One region of the Mycobacterium noviomagense genome, then DNA from elsewhere that is predicted to be linked to it. Evidence: riboswitches for the same ligand, from Rfam matches in the RefSeq annotation. Region 1 holds a riboswitch; each other region holds the start of a gene.

What was found. Region 1 has a riboswitch for magnesium ahead of G6N15_RS19955 (PE family protein). Riboswitches for the same ligand answer to the same signal wherever they lie in the genome.
Region 2: linked by a shared signal. The riboswitch ahead of G6N15_RS21465 (stealth family protein) and the one ahead of G6N15_RS19955 (PE family protein) in region 1 are both predicted to bind magnesium.
Region 3: linked by a shared signal. The riboswitch ahead of G6N15_RS18825 (Rv1535 family protein) and the one ahead of G6N15_RS19955 (PE family protein) in region 1 are both predicted to bind magnesium.

What each region holds. Positions count from the first base shown of each region.
Region 1 is NZ_AP022583.1:4,223,873-4,227,989, forward strand. Features, by position in the region: gene G6N15_RS19950 (hypothetical protein) at 208-423, opposite strand; M-box (ykoK) riboswitch at 878-1,048, opposite strand; M-box (ykoK) riboswitch at 1,471-1,641, shown strand; gene G6N15_RS19955 (PE family protein) at 1,937-2,233, shown strand; gene G6N15_RS19960 (PPE family protein) at 2,255-3,469, shown strand; gene G6N15_RS19965 (PPE family protein) at 3,491-4,117, shown strand, end outside.
Region 2 is NZ_AP022583.1:4,534,594-4,538,710, reverse strand. Features, by position in the region: gene prcB (proteasome subunit beta) at 1-821, shown strand, start outside; gene prcA (proteasome subunit alpha) at 818-1,564, shown strand; gene G6N15_RS21470 (NADAR family protein) at 1,662-2,132, shown strand; M-box (ykoK) riboswitch at 2,239-2,412, shown strand; gene G6N15_RS21465 (stealth family protein) at 2,492-3,991, shown strand; gene G6N15_RS21460 (phosphodiesterase) at 4,034-4,117, opposite strand, start outside.
Region 3 is NZ_AP022583.1:3,952,931-3,957,047, reverse strand. Features, by position in the region: gene ileS (isoleucine--tRNA ligase) at 1-730, opposite strand, end outside; gene G6N15_RS18835 (amino acid-binding protein) at 960-1,334, opposite strand; gene G6N15_RS18830 (lipase family protein) at 1,410-2,174, shown strand; gene G6N15_RS18825 (Rv1535 family protein) at 2,341-2,586, opposite strand; M-box (ykoK) riboswitch at 2,866-3,035, opposite strand; gene G6N15_RS18820 (flavin-containing monooxygenase) at 3,136-4,117, opposite strand, start outside.

The DNA.
Region 1 (4,117 bases):
CGGCTTGCCGTAGTCCACCTCAGTGCCCGAGCAGTCTCGGGTGCGCTTCATTAACCGCCCGTTCACCAATGGTGTACAGGCGCAGGCGAAAGACGCCCGCTGCGCTCAGACGGCAGAAGGAATGCCGCGGCCGGATTGGGACGGAACGGACTTCGAATACGGATATGGACTATCGCTCTGATTCATTTCGCCCTCACCTCCTCACGGCTAGAACACACGCTGTGTCGCAATTATCTGCAAGTCCTGACGGCCCTCGGGCAGCTTCTTGCCGATGCGGCCGCGATAGTGCGACCACGGCAGACGGTGCTCAGCCGGCGTGCCCACCATCTGGTCGAGCAGGTTCGTGGCATGTAGGGCCAGCGCGACATGATGCTGGACATGCCCTAAATCGCTGAAGGCCCGGAACATGTCGGCGCAGCTCACGTTTGGATCTGTTATCCCCGATAGGACCTCGAGTGCGTCACAAAGCGCCGCTCGGACATCCCCGCAGGCTCGGTGGATCTGGCGCTCGGGGTTAGGAGCGGGCATTTGCTTTGCCCTCGGGCCACTCGGATGTGCCTGTGTCGCAACAAAATCCATGATGTTCTCCTGGCAGCAGCCCAACCGGCTGGCACGCAGAATTCCGCCGAGGGCGAGCGAATGCCGGCGCGCTTCATCGCTCTGCGCACCGATAGCGCGCAGACGTCAGCGAAACAGCGTCCGTTAACGCTCAGGCGGCTGGAGAGATGCCGTGACCGGATCGGGACGAAACGGACTTCGAATACGAATACGGACTGTCGCTCGGACTCACTTCGCCCTCACCTCCTCACGGCCGGGGCACACGCGGGTGCCATCACGTTACACAACGGGGTGAGGCGACCTGGCGACTCGGCCAGGGGCGGCACCCCTCTCGTCTGAGCTTTGGCACTGCAAGGCGTATCCGGAAGATCCGGAAGCCACTTGGGCTCAACCCTTAAGCCGGGAGGAGCTGTCCTGACCCTGGGCGTCTCTCGACGTTCGGGGTCAGTGGCCTGTATCCCTGCAGACGCCTCACCTAGCGAGGTGCTTGCCCCTACATGCTGGCACTCACACCTGGTGCCCGTCAAACATTTGGCAAAATTCGCTCCGCCGAACTCCATGGCGCCACGGCCGAGGCGTTAATAAAACACGCAGCCGCGACATCAGACTCTGTCAACATCTTGGGTGTGGTTGCGCCGGCGCGCTTTTGGAGCGGCCCAGATGTGCTGCAGTGGCCAGACTGCCTAGCTGCGTACGTTCCTGACGAAGGCCGATCAGCCCCGATTTGTTCACGCCCGCGATGACGCGGGCCTCGGAACGCCGATGCCCGAAGCCGGCAAGCCAGCCAGTCAGCTGCGCCTGACTCGCACGAATGCCGGCACCTCGAGACCGGCGCGCGCCGTTGGTGACATATCGCACTAGGTCACGGTGTTGGGTTGACGGACGGCCTTCCGGGTGCCACGATTGCCCATGCATGCACCTCGCTAGGTGAGGCGTCTGCAGGGACACAGGCCACTGACCCCGAACGTCGAGAGACGCCCAGGGTCAGGACAGCTCCTCCCGGCTTAAGGGTTGAGCCCAAGTGGCTTCCGGATCTTCCGGATACGCCTTGCAGTGCCAAAGCTCAGACGAGAGGGGTGCCGCTCCTGGCGGAATCACCAGGCTGCCTCACCCCGATGTGCGACATGGTGGCACTCCCATGTGCCCTTGGCCCTGAGGAGGTGAGAGCGGAATGAGTCGCGGTGATAGTCCGTATCCGAGTTCGGTGACCGTTTCGTTCGGATCCGACCCCGGCATCAATCCCGTCGCCTGAATCGGCTTGCGCCGCTTCACTTAACGCGCATTCCCACCCGTTGGTGCGTATGCGTGATTTGGCGTGCTCTGACACGACTACATGCCCCTCCCGGGGTTCCCTATTGCTTGCTTGAGGAGAAGTGTCATGTCTTTTGTCACTACACAGCCGGATATGTTGGCCGCGGCAGCGAGCCAATTACAGGGACTTGGCTCGGCATTGGCCGCCCAGAACGCGGCGGTAGCAGCGCCGACGACCGGCGTGGTGCCCGCTGCTGCCGACGAGGTATCCGCCCTGACTGCAGCACAATTCGCGGCACACGGGCAGCTGTACCAGGCCGTCAGCGCCCAAGCCACGGCAATCCACGAGATGTTCGTGACGATCTTGGGGACCAGCGCCGGATCGTACGCGGCCACTGAGGCGGCGAACGCCACGGTCTTGTGAGCGCTCGGAGGTTTAACCGCAATGGATTTCGCAGCTTTGCCGCCGGAGATCAATTCGGCCAGAATGTATGCCGGTCCCGGAGCGGGCCCGATGCTGGCCGCCGCTGCTGCCTGGAACCAGCTAGCTGCCGAAATGCGCACGACAGCAGTCTCTTACGACTCGGTTATCTCTGGGCTGACTAGCGGGAGCTGGTTGGGTCCGGCATCCACGTCTATGACAGCCGCGGCCGCACCGTATGTGGCATGGATGAATACCACCGCCACGCAGGCTGAGCAGACGGCCGCCCAGGCCCAAGCGGCCGCCGCGGCCTACCAGGCCGCGTTTGCGATGACGGTGCCGCCACCGGTGATCGCAGCCAACCGTGCGCAGTTGGCGGCGCTGGTGGCAACAAACTTCCTGGGGCAGAACACCCCGGCGATTGCGGCCACCGAAGCGCACTACGCGGAGATGTGGGCTCAGGATGCGGCCGCCATGTACGGCTATGCCGCCAACTCGGCGGTCGCGACGCAGCTGGCCCCGTTCAACGTGCCGCCGCAGACGACCACCGCGAACGCGCTGGCCAGCCAGGCCGCCGCGGTCAGTCAGGCCACCGGGACCTCGGCGGCCACCAGCAGCACGTCCGCTGTCGGTAAAGCATCGACGGCTTCGGGGCTGACCTCCCTGCTGGGAGGCGCCACATCGTCGACGGACTCCACAGGCTCGTCCGGGCTGGCGGGTCTCCTGAACGGGTCGAACAACTCGGCGCTGGGAACCTTCCTGAACTCCAACTTCTTCAGCACTGCCGTAGTCAACGGATCCCTTGCGGGCGGGCCGTTCAACCCGCAGTTCCTGCTGCAGACGTTGCAGGGGTTCAGCTTCCTGAACGCCGCCAAGGATGCCGCCAACGGCGGATGGCTACCGGGGTTGGCAGACCTGTTCGATCCGGCGGCGGCCGGCCTGACGCCGGCTGGCGTGCCAGGCCTGGGTGGGGCCGGGTCGGCGGTGTCGGCCGGGCTGGGCAAGGCGGCCTCCGTGGGTGGTCTGTCGGTGCCACCGAGCTGGGCCTCGGCCGCCCCCACCAGCCCGATCGCCTCCGCGCTGGGCGGCACCCCGCTGGCTGCTCCGCCCGGCGCTCCGGTCGGTGGGCCGGGCGGCTTTGCTTCGCCGATGGGGATGACCGGCGGGCTAAGGCGCGCGATCCCGAAATACGGCTTCCGGCTTCCTCCTGTGATGGCACGTCCGCCGGCCGCCGGATAACGGACTGATGGGAAGAGTGTCATGATCGACTTTGCACTGTTGCCGCCGGAAATCAACTCGGCGAGAATGTATTCCGGTCCGGGAGCGGTCCCCATGCTGGCCGCCGCTGCTGCCTGGAATCAGCTGGCGGCTGAAATGCAATCGACTGCAGCGTCTTACAGCTCCGTGATCTCGGGGCTGACCAGCGGGAACTGGCTGGGTCCGGCGTCCACGTCGATGGCAGCCGCGGCTGCGCCCTATGTGGGGTGGATGAACACCACCGCCGTGCGGGCCGAGCAGACAGCCGCCCAGGCCCAAGCGGCCGCCGGGGCATACCAGGCCGCGTACGCGATGACGGTGCCGCCGCCGGCGATTGCGGCCAACCGTGCCCAGCTGACATCGCTGGTGGCGACCAATTACTTAGGCCAGAACACGCCGGCAATCGCAGCTACCGAGGCGGAGTACGGCGAGATGTGGGCCCAGGACGTCGCCGCGATGTACGGCTACGCCGCCAACTCGGCGGCCGCCGCCCAGCTGACCCCGTTCACCGCGCCGCAGCCGACCACCACCGCGAGCGCGGTGGTGAACCAAACCGCTGCCGTCAGCCAGGCCACGGGTACCTCGGCGGCGACGACCGCAACCGCCACCACCGCCACTTCGGCCGCCCCC
Region 2 (4,117 bases), 310 kb from region 1:
CCTCGTTCGCCGACTTCCTGCGCCGCCAGGCGCCGGAGCTATTGCCGGTCTCCGCCGGCGCCCCCGAGCCCGTCGGAACCGGTGCGCCCAGTCACCAGCTGCCGCATGGGACAACGATCGTCGCGCTCAAATACCCCGGTGGTGCGGTCATGGCCGGTGACCGCCGATCCACCCAGGGCAACATGATCGCCGGGCGCGACATCAAGAAGGTCTACATCACCGACGACTACACCGCGACGGGCATCGCCGGCACTGCCGCCATCGCGGTCGAGTTCGCCCGGCTCTACGCCGTCGAACTCGAACACTACGAAAAGTTGGAAGGCGTCCCGCTCACCTTCAACGGCAAAGTCAACCGCCTGGCGATCATGGTCCGCGGCAACCTCGGCGCGGCCATGCAGGGGTTGGTCGCGCTGCCGCTGCTCGCCGGCCTCGACATCGACGATCCTGATCCACAAAAGGCCGGCCGCATCGTGTCGTTCGACGCCGCTGGAGGCTGGAACATCGAAGAAGAGGGCTACCAGGCGGTGGGGTCGGGTTCGATCTTCGCCAAATCGTCGATGAAAAAGCTCTACTCGCAGGTCACCGACGCCGATTCGGCGCTGCGGGTGGCGGTGGAGGCGCTCTACGACGCCGCCGACGACGACTCCGCCACCGGCGGGCCGGATCTGGTTCGCGGCATCTTCCCCACGGCGGTCAACATCGGACCCGAGGGCGCCGTCGACGTGCCCGAGGAGCGCATCGCCGAGCTGGCCCGCGAGGTCATCGAAAGCCGGTCGCGCGCCGACACTTTCGGCCCGGACGCGCAAGCGGGTGAGAAGTGAGCTTCCCGTATTTCATTTCGCCCGAGCAGGCGATGCGCGAGCGCAGCGAGCTCGCCCGCAAGGGCATCGCCCGGGGCCGCAGCGTGGTGGCGCTGGCCTACGCGGGCGGTGTGTTGTTCGTCGCCGAAAACCCGTCGCGCTCGCTGCAGAAGATCAGCGAGCTCTACGACCGGGTCGGCTTCGCGGCCGCGGGTAAGTTCAACGAATTCGACAACCTGCGCCGCGGCGGCATCCAGTTCGCCGACACCCGCGGCTACGCCTACGACCGCCGCGACGTCACCGGCCGACAGCTGGCCAACGTGTACGCGCAGACCCTGGGCACCATCTTCACCGAGCAGGCCAAGCCGTATGAGGTCGAGCTGTGCGTGGCCGAGGTGGCGCACTACGGCGAATCCAAACCCCCTGAGCTGTACCGGATCACCTACGACGGGTCGATCAACGACGAGCCGCACTACGTCGTCATGGGTGGCACAACCGAGCCGATCGCCAACGCGCTCAAGGATTCCTACACCGAAAACGCCGACCTGGCCGACGCGGTGCGGATCGCCGTCGAGGCGCTGCGGGCGGGCAGCGGCAACGGCTCGGGCGACCAGCCGGCCTTGGGTGTGTCGACCCTGGAAGTCGCGATCCTCGACCAGAACCGGCCGCGACGGGCGTTTCGGCGGATCACCGGCGCGGCGCTGGAAGCGCTGCTGCCCAAACCCGAGGCTTCTGGCTCGGCTGACGGCAAGTCGTCGAAGTAGCCCGCCGATTGAACGTCGCGCACTTCGCGTGACGCGTATTCGGCGGGTCGCGTAGCTTGGCCCACAGGACAGGATTGCAAGCTGCGGAGGTCGCCCGATGAACGCGCTGCATATCCCGATAATCGACTCCTTCGCGGGGCAGTACCTGTTCTTGTCGAACTTCGCACCTGCGCCCACCCCGCATCGGGGCTGGCTGTATCCAACCAGCGAACATGCCTTCGCCGCGGCGAAGACGCGCGACCCTGCGGCGGTTGCGGCCATTCGTGACACCGATGATCCGGCACGCGCCAAGCAGATCGGGCGTGCCGCGCCGCTGGTCGAGGGCTGGGAAGCCGGCGGCAAATTCGCGGCGATGGAAGAGGTGGTCAGCGCCAAGTTCGATAACAACCCCGGCTTGGCTCGCCGGCTCCTGGACACCCACGGCGTACTGCTGGTGGAAGGAAACACCTGGCATGATCAGGTGTGGGGGTCCTGCCGGTGTGACGACCATTGCGACATCCCCGGCGGAAACGCGCTCGGTGTCATCCTGATGGCCGTGCGGTTACGGCTGGCGGCGCGGCATCGGTGACCGGTTCGGCCGCGACGCGGGACCCGAACAACACCAACGGCTTTGGCCGCAGCCCGGACAGTGTTGCCACAGTGTTGCCGAACGCTGAAATCGGTGCTACCTTGCGGGAGCACCTCGTTAGGCGAGGCTCCTGGACGAACATAGGCCACTGATCTGACGACGTCGAGAGACGCCCAAGATCAGGACAGATCTCCCCGGCTTAAGGGGTGGTCCCAAGTGGCTTTCCCGCCTCGGCGGGCATACGTCGGCCAGTGCCAAAGCTCAACGTGTGAGGGCAATGTCGCCGCTCGACCCGCATCTGCGGTGTCCCTCTGTGTGCATGTTGTGACCGGGATCGAGTACGGAAGGCGGGTGTTCCCATGACCAGCACGATCGACTTCCACGTCGTCGGTTCAGCCGATGGGCTGCGCCTGACTCCGTACGAGGCTATGCAGCAGGACTTGCTGTACATCCGCGGCGAGCTGGAGCGCGCCGGTATTCCGTTCCTACTCATCCGCGGCGCGGACGGACGCCCGGCACTCGTGGTCGATATCGCCCTGCGCGCCCGGGTGGCCGACGCTTTGATGGCGGCCTGCCTGGACGCGCCGCTGCGCGCCAAGGTTCTCGACGGCACTGGCCGCCGCTCTGTGTATCTCGGTGACGGGCTGCTCTCTGTGTCACCGGACCCGCGGTTGCTGCGGATATTCCGCCGGCGCGAATGCCCGCGCTCCGGCATGCGTTACGGCGCCTCGGCCGGCGTCGAACTGCAGTTCTGGGTGTTCGACGGCGAGCAGGCGGTCTGCCCCATCGAGAACTCGCTGACCCGCAAGACCTTGGCGCTCAGCGAGGTTGAATACACAGAAGTCGAACTGCACGGCCGGACATGGCCGACGATCGCCGGGATGTTCACCCCGCACGCCGGGGACATCACGTTCGACATCGACATGGTGTTCTCCTGGGTGGACGGCAACGACCCGGAGTTCCGGGCGCGCCGGGCGGCGGCGATGGCGAATCACGTTGTGGGGGAAGGTGATGACGCCGACGCGCGGATCCGCCACATCGACGAGCTGAAGTACGCCCTGCGGTCGGTGCACGCATTCGCGCCGTGGGTGCGCCGGATCTTCATCGCGACCGACTCGCCGGTACCGCAGTGGCTGGCTCCGCACCCGAAGATCACGATCGTGCGTGCCGAGGAGCACTTCACCGACCGTTCCGCGCTGCCCGTGTACAACAGCCACGCCGTGGAGACCCAGCTGCACCACATCCCTGGCCTGGCTGAGCATTTCCTGTACTCCAACGACGACATGTTCTTCGGGCGGACGCTGTCGCCGGCGATGTTCTTCTCCCCGGGCGGGGTCACCAAGTTCATCGAAGCGGGAACCCGAATCGGGTTGGGCGTCAACCACCCCGAGCGCAGCGGCTTCGAGAACGCCGCACGGGTCAACCGGCAACTGCTGTGGGAGAGGTTCGGCAAGATCATCACCCGTCACCTGGAGCACACCGCTGCTCCGTTGCGCAAGAGCGTCCTGTTCGAGCTCGAGCGCGAGTTCGCGGAGGACTTCGCCCGCACTCAGGCGAGCCGTTTCCGGTGCAGCACCGACATTTCGGTGACCAACTCGCTGTATCACTACTACGCGTTGATGACCGGGCGGGCGGTGCAGAACGAGGCGGCGAAGGTGCTCTACGTGGACACCACCTTGCGGTCTGGGCTGGCGAAACTGCCGAAACTGCTGAGGAAGCGCAAGTTCGACTTCTTCTGCCTCAATGACGGCAGCTTCCCCGAGGTGAGCGCCGAGGAGCGAGCGCGTGCGGTTGGCGAGTTCCTGGAAGGCTACTTCCCAGTGCCGGCACCGTGGGAGCGGGCCGTCGCCGACGAGTGAGACGACCCAGCGGGCGGGTGCGTTGGTCCCGTCCGCTGGGAATCACCTGCGGTGTGCCAATTGCGGTGGGATGCGCGGTATTCGGGCCGCCGGCAGGATGCTCACCTGAGCGTCGCTGAGTTCACG
Region 3 (4,117 bases), 270 kb from region 1:
GGTTGGACGGCAGCGTCCACGGCGTCGTCGTCCACACCAGCAGGTACGCACCCGCCAATTCCCCTTCGGGAAGCCGGAATCCGACCGTGATCGCCGGGTCCTGACGACTCTGGTAGACGTCGTCGTCCATCCGCAGTTCGTGGTTGGACAACGGGGTTTCGTCGCGCCAGCAATACGGCAGCACCCGGTAGCCCTCGTAGACCAAACCTTGGTCCCACAGCTGCTTGAACGCCCAGATCACCGACTCCATGTAGGGCAGATCGAGCGTCTTGTAGTCGTTGTCGAAATCGACCCACCGGGCCTGGCGGGTGACATAGGCCTGCCATTCGTCGGTGTAGCGCAACACCGATTCGCGGCAGGCTTCGTTGAACGCCGCGATGCCCATCGCGTCGATCTGCGACTTGTCGGTGATGCCGAGCTGGCGTTCGACCTCGAGTTCGGCGGGCAGCCCGTGGGTGTCCCAGCCGAAGCGGCGCTCCACCTTGTAGCCGCGCATGGTGCGATACCGCGGCACGATGTCCTTGACGTAGCCGGTGAGCAGGTGCCCGTAATGCGGCAGGCCGTTGGCGAAGGGCGGCCCGTCGTAGAACACGTATTCGGGGGCGTCGGCGCGGCGCGCGATGCTGGCGCGGAAAGTGTCGTCGCGGGCCCAGTAGTCGAGGACCTCGAGCTCCAACGCCGGAAAATCGGGTGCCCCGCTGCCCAGTTTCGGATAGCTGTGCTCGGTCACTGCGTCGTCTCCTGTGCCATTGTCAGGCCGGGGACGACGCCGCGCATGATGCGCGAGCGCCGCGGTACCACCCCGCTTGCCGCGCTGGCGCGCGACCGCTCGATGACGGCTGTGACGGGCCTACCCGTTCGGTTCTACTGAGCCTGGTTGGCTGTTCTTCCGAAGGCTCCCCGGTGATGGCCGGATCGATGCCGTTGGGACAATTCTACGGACGGCGCCAAATCGGCACTCAGCCCAGTGCCGCCTTCGCATCGGCCAGGTTGTCCGCGCCGAGCACCAAGCGGGTCTCGGTGGCCAGGTAGGCCGTTTCCAAGTTGACCTTCGCAGTGCCGAGCTTGTGGATCGCCTCGGCAAGCGCACCCGGACGGTCTTGTATGTCGAGAACGATGACTTCCTGCTCTTCGGCGATTTTGATTCCGGCGTCGTGCAACGCTTCAAACGCGGGCGTGGCGTCGTAGACCAGGATGTGCACCTCGGACTGCCCGCCCCCGCTGCTCAGCGCGCACAGGCCGGCGATGTTGACGCCCGCCTTGCCCAGCACGTCGCCGACCCGGGCCAGCTCACCGGGCTCGTCGTCGAGATAGAGCGTCAGATCGGTCGCCATGGTGGTACTCAACGCTACTGCGAAAACCGGGCGTATTGCGGCGATTCCAGCGGGCCACCTCTTACACTGCGGCGCGTGGCATTCAACGCAGTGTTCGCTCGGGACGTGGCCTTACCGTTGGCGCTGGCCGCCTACAGCGTGATGGACGGAAGTTCCCCCGCCCTGCCAACCGGGTTCGTGCAGACAGCACTGATCCGAGCCGACGGTGCCTTACTCACCGCGATGACCGACCCACATCCTGCGGTGGTGGCGATGACGAAGGACAACACCATCTTTGGTCTGATGGGCCACAACGCCGCCACTCACACCGCATTCGTATCGTTTCGCGGCAGCGCGGACCTGGCCGACTGGCTCGCCGACTTCGACGCCGTCCCCACCGGATACGCGCCGATCGCCGGATTCGGAGAAGTGGCAGCCGGCTTTTTAGACGTCTACGAACTCGTCCGCGACAGCATCGCCGCGAACTTAGCGACCGCAACCGCCGACTGCGATCAGATCCTGATCACCGGACACAGCCTGGGCGCCGCGCTGAGCGTGCTCGCCGCCCCGGATATCTTCCGCAAGATGCCGCCGAACACCATCGAGCCGCGGCTGATCACCTTCGCCGGGCCTCGCGTCGGGTTCAACGACTTCGCGGCCGCATTTAACGCCGCCATCGAAAGCTGTTTTCGAGTGGTCAACTTCCTCGACATCGTGCCGCACGTGCCGCCGTCCCCGTATGTGCATGTCGGCGCTGAGATCGATGTCGACAGCGGCGGCGCGATCGACGTCGTCTGGCGCCATAGCTTGGCCGCTTACCGCCAAGGCTTGACCGCGCTGATAAACCGTTCTTCTGCCTAGAACGCGACACGCCGATCATGGAGGCAACCAATGATGACCGGCGCGTCGCGTCCTAGCTGCTCAAAAGCAATGAAGCCAAAATGCGAGTTGCCAGGCGCTCGACCCAAAGAGTCAGCGACCTGGCAACTAGCGGCTTGGGGAGAAGGATCGCTCGGCGGTCATCGGACTACGCCACCTCGAGCAGTCCCACTCGCCACAGCGCCGCGTACAGGTGACGCAGCGGAATGCTCAGCAAACGAGCAGCCCCGGTGACCAACGGGTCTCCCTGGCCGAAGGGGTCGGACTTGACGTCGCGCGCCACCTTCTTCGCCGCGGTGTCCGCCGGCGCCGGCGCTACGGTCAGCTTCGGCGCCGCCGTCAGCCGGGGGGCGGGTGCGGTGGTCACCACCTCGTCGTACAGAACAGCGGTCATGGTTGCCTCCTAGACGGAAATCAAGCGGTTTTTGTTGGGACTTGATGTTCCGTCCCGCTGGTTCCGAGCAGTTCCCTGCTCTTAGGCAACGCGCGCGTCGAGCCGATTCAGCTGGAGGCGGCGTGCCGGGGACCGGTTCGGGACGAAACAGGACCCGGATATCGGTCCGGACTCTCACTGGAACTCATTCGTCCCTCACCTCCTCACGGCAACGCCAGGTGCGGATAGCCGCACAACATCCACGTGCACTGCAGGAGTACAGCCCGACGAATGTCGGTGACCGCACCCCACTCGCTAGAGCTTCGACACCACACGGCGTGTCCGGTATCCCGGAAGCCACTTGGGCTCAACCCTTAAGCCGGGAAGAGCTGTCCTGACCCGGGGCGTCTCTCGACGTTCAGGGTCAGTGGCCTATGTCCGTGTAGCCGCCTCACCTAACGAGGTGCTTACATCCGATGATGCAGGAACATCTTGATTAGGTCAATTTAATCCCGACCGGCGTGTCAGCGAATTGACGGTATCTTTACGTTAACGACACCTGAACACGTGTCACGCGAGCTCATAATCTCGCAGGTCAGGGCGTGTCATGACGTCCTGGAACCGGGTGAAACTCCACGGCCACACCGCGGGTAATCCGCGGTCGTCGAGATACCAACTTCGGCAACCAGTCACCCACACCGTCTTCTTGGCGGCCTCGGCTCGCGCGGCCTCGAAGCGGGTCGTGACCGCGCGTTTGGCGCTGATCGCACGGTATCGGCCGTCGGCCAGTAGCTCGATGAGCTGCATGAGGTAGGCGAACTGCGCCTCGGCGACGTCGATCAGCGAGAAATTGCCGACCGGCCCGTTGGGGCCGTTGAGCATGAACAGGTTGGGAAAGCCCGGAACCGACACCGACAAGTACGCGTACGGCCGCTGCGCCCATACGTCGTCGAGGCGCACGCCGTCGCGGCCCACCACGTCGATCGGCCGCAGGAAGCGGTCGACCCGGAACCCGGTGGCCAGCACGAGCACGTCAAGCCGGTGCAGTTCACCGTCGAGGGTCCGGACGCCATCCGGCTCGACCCGGGCAATGGGCTCGGTGACCAGGCGGGCGTTGGGCCGCTGAATGGCTTCGTAGAAGTTCGGCGAGATGATCAGCCGCTTACACCCGGCCCGGTAGTCGGGCCGCAACTTCTCCCGCAGCACGGGATCGGCCACATTGTCCTCGAGGTTGGCGCAAGCTGCCTGTTGCAGCTGCATGAGCGCGGGCGAGTCTGCGTCGACGACCGCGTTGGCGAAACTTTGGACAAAGCCGGCGTTCAGCTCGGCACGCAGCTTGCTCAGCAGCGACGGGTTGGCGCGGTAGCGGGCCCGCTCCGCCTCGTCGATGGGCGGATTCTGTACCGGCAGGATCCATTGCGGGGTGCGCTGGAAGAGGCGCAGCTCGGCCACGGTGTCGGTGACGGCGCCGACGATCTGCACCGCGGATGAGCCGGTGCCAACCACGCCGAGCCGCGCACCAGCCAGTGGCACGCTGTGATCCCACCGCGAG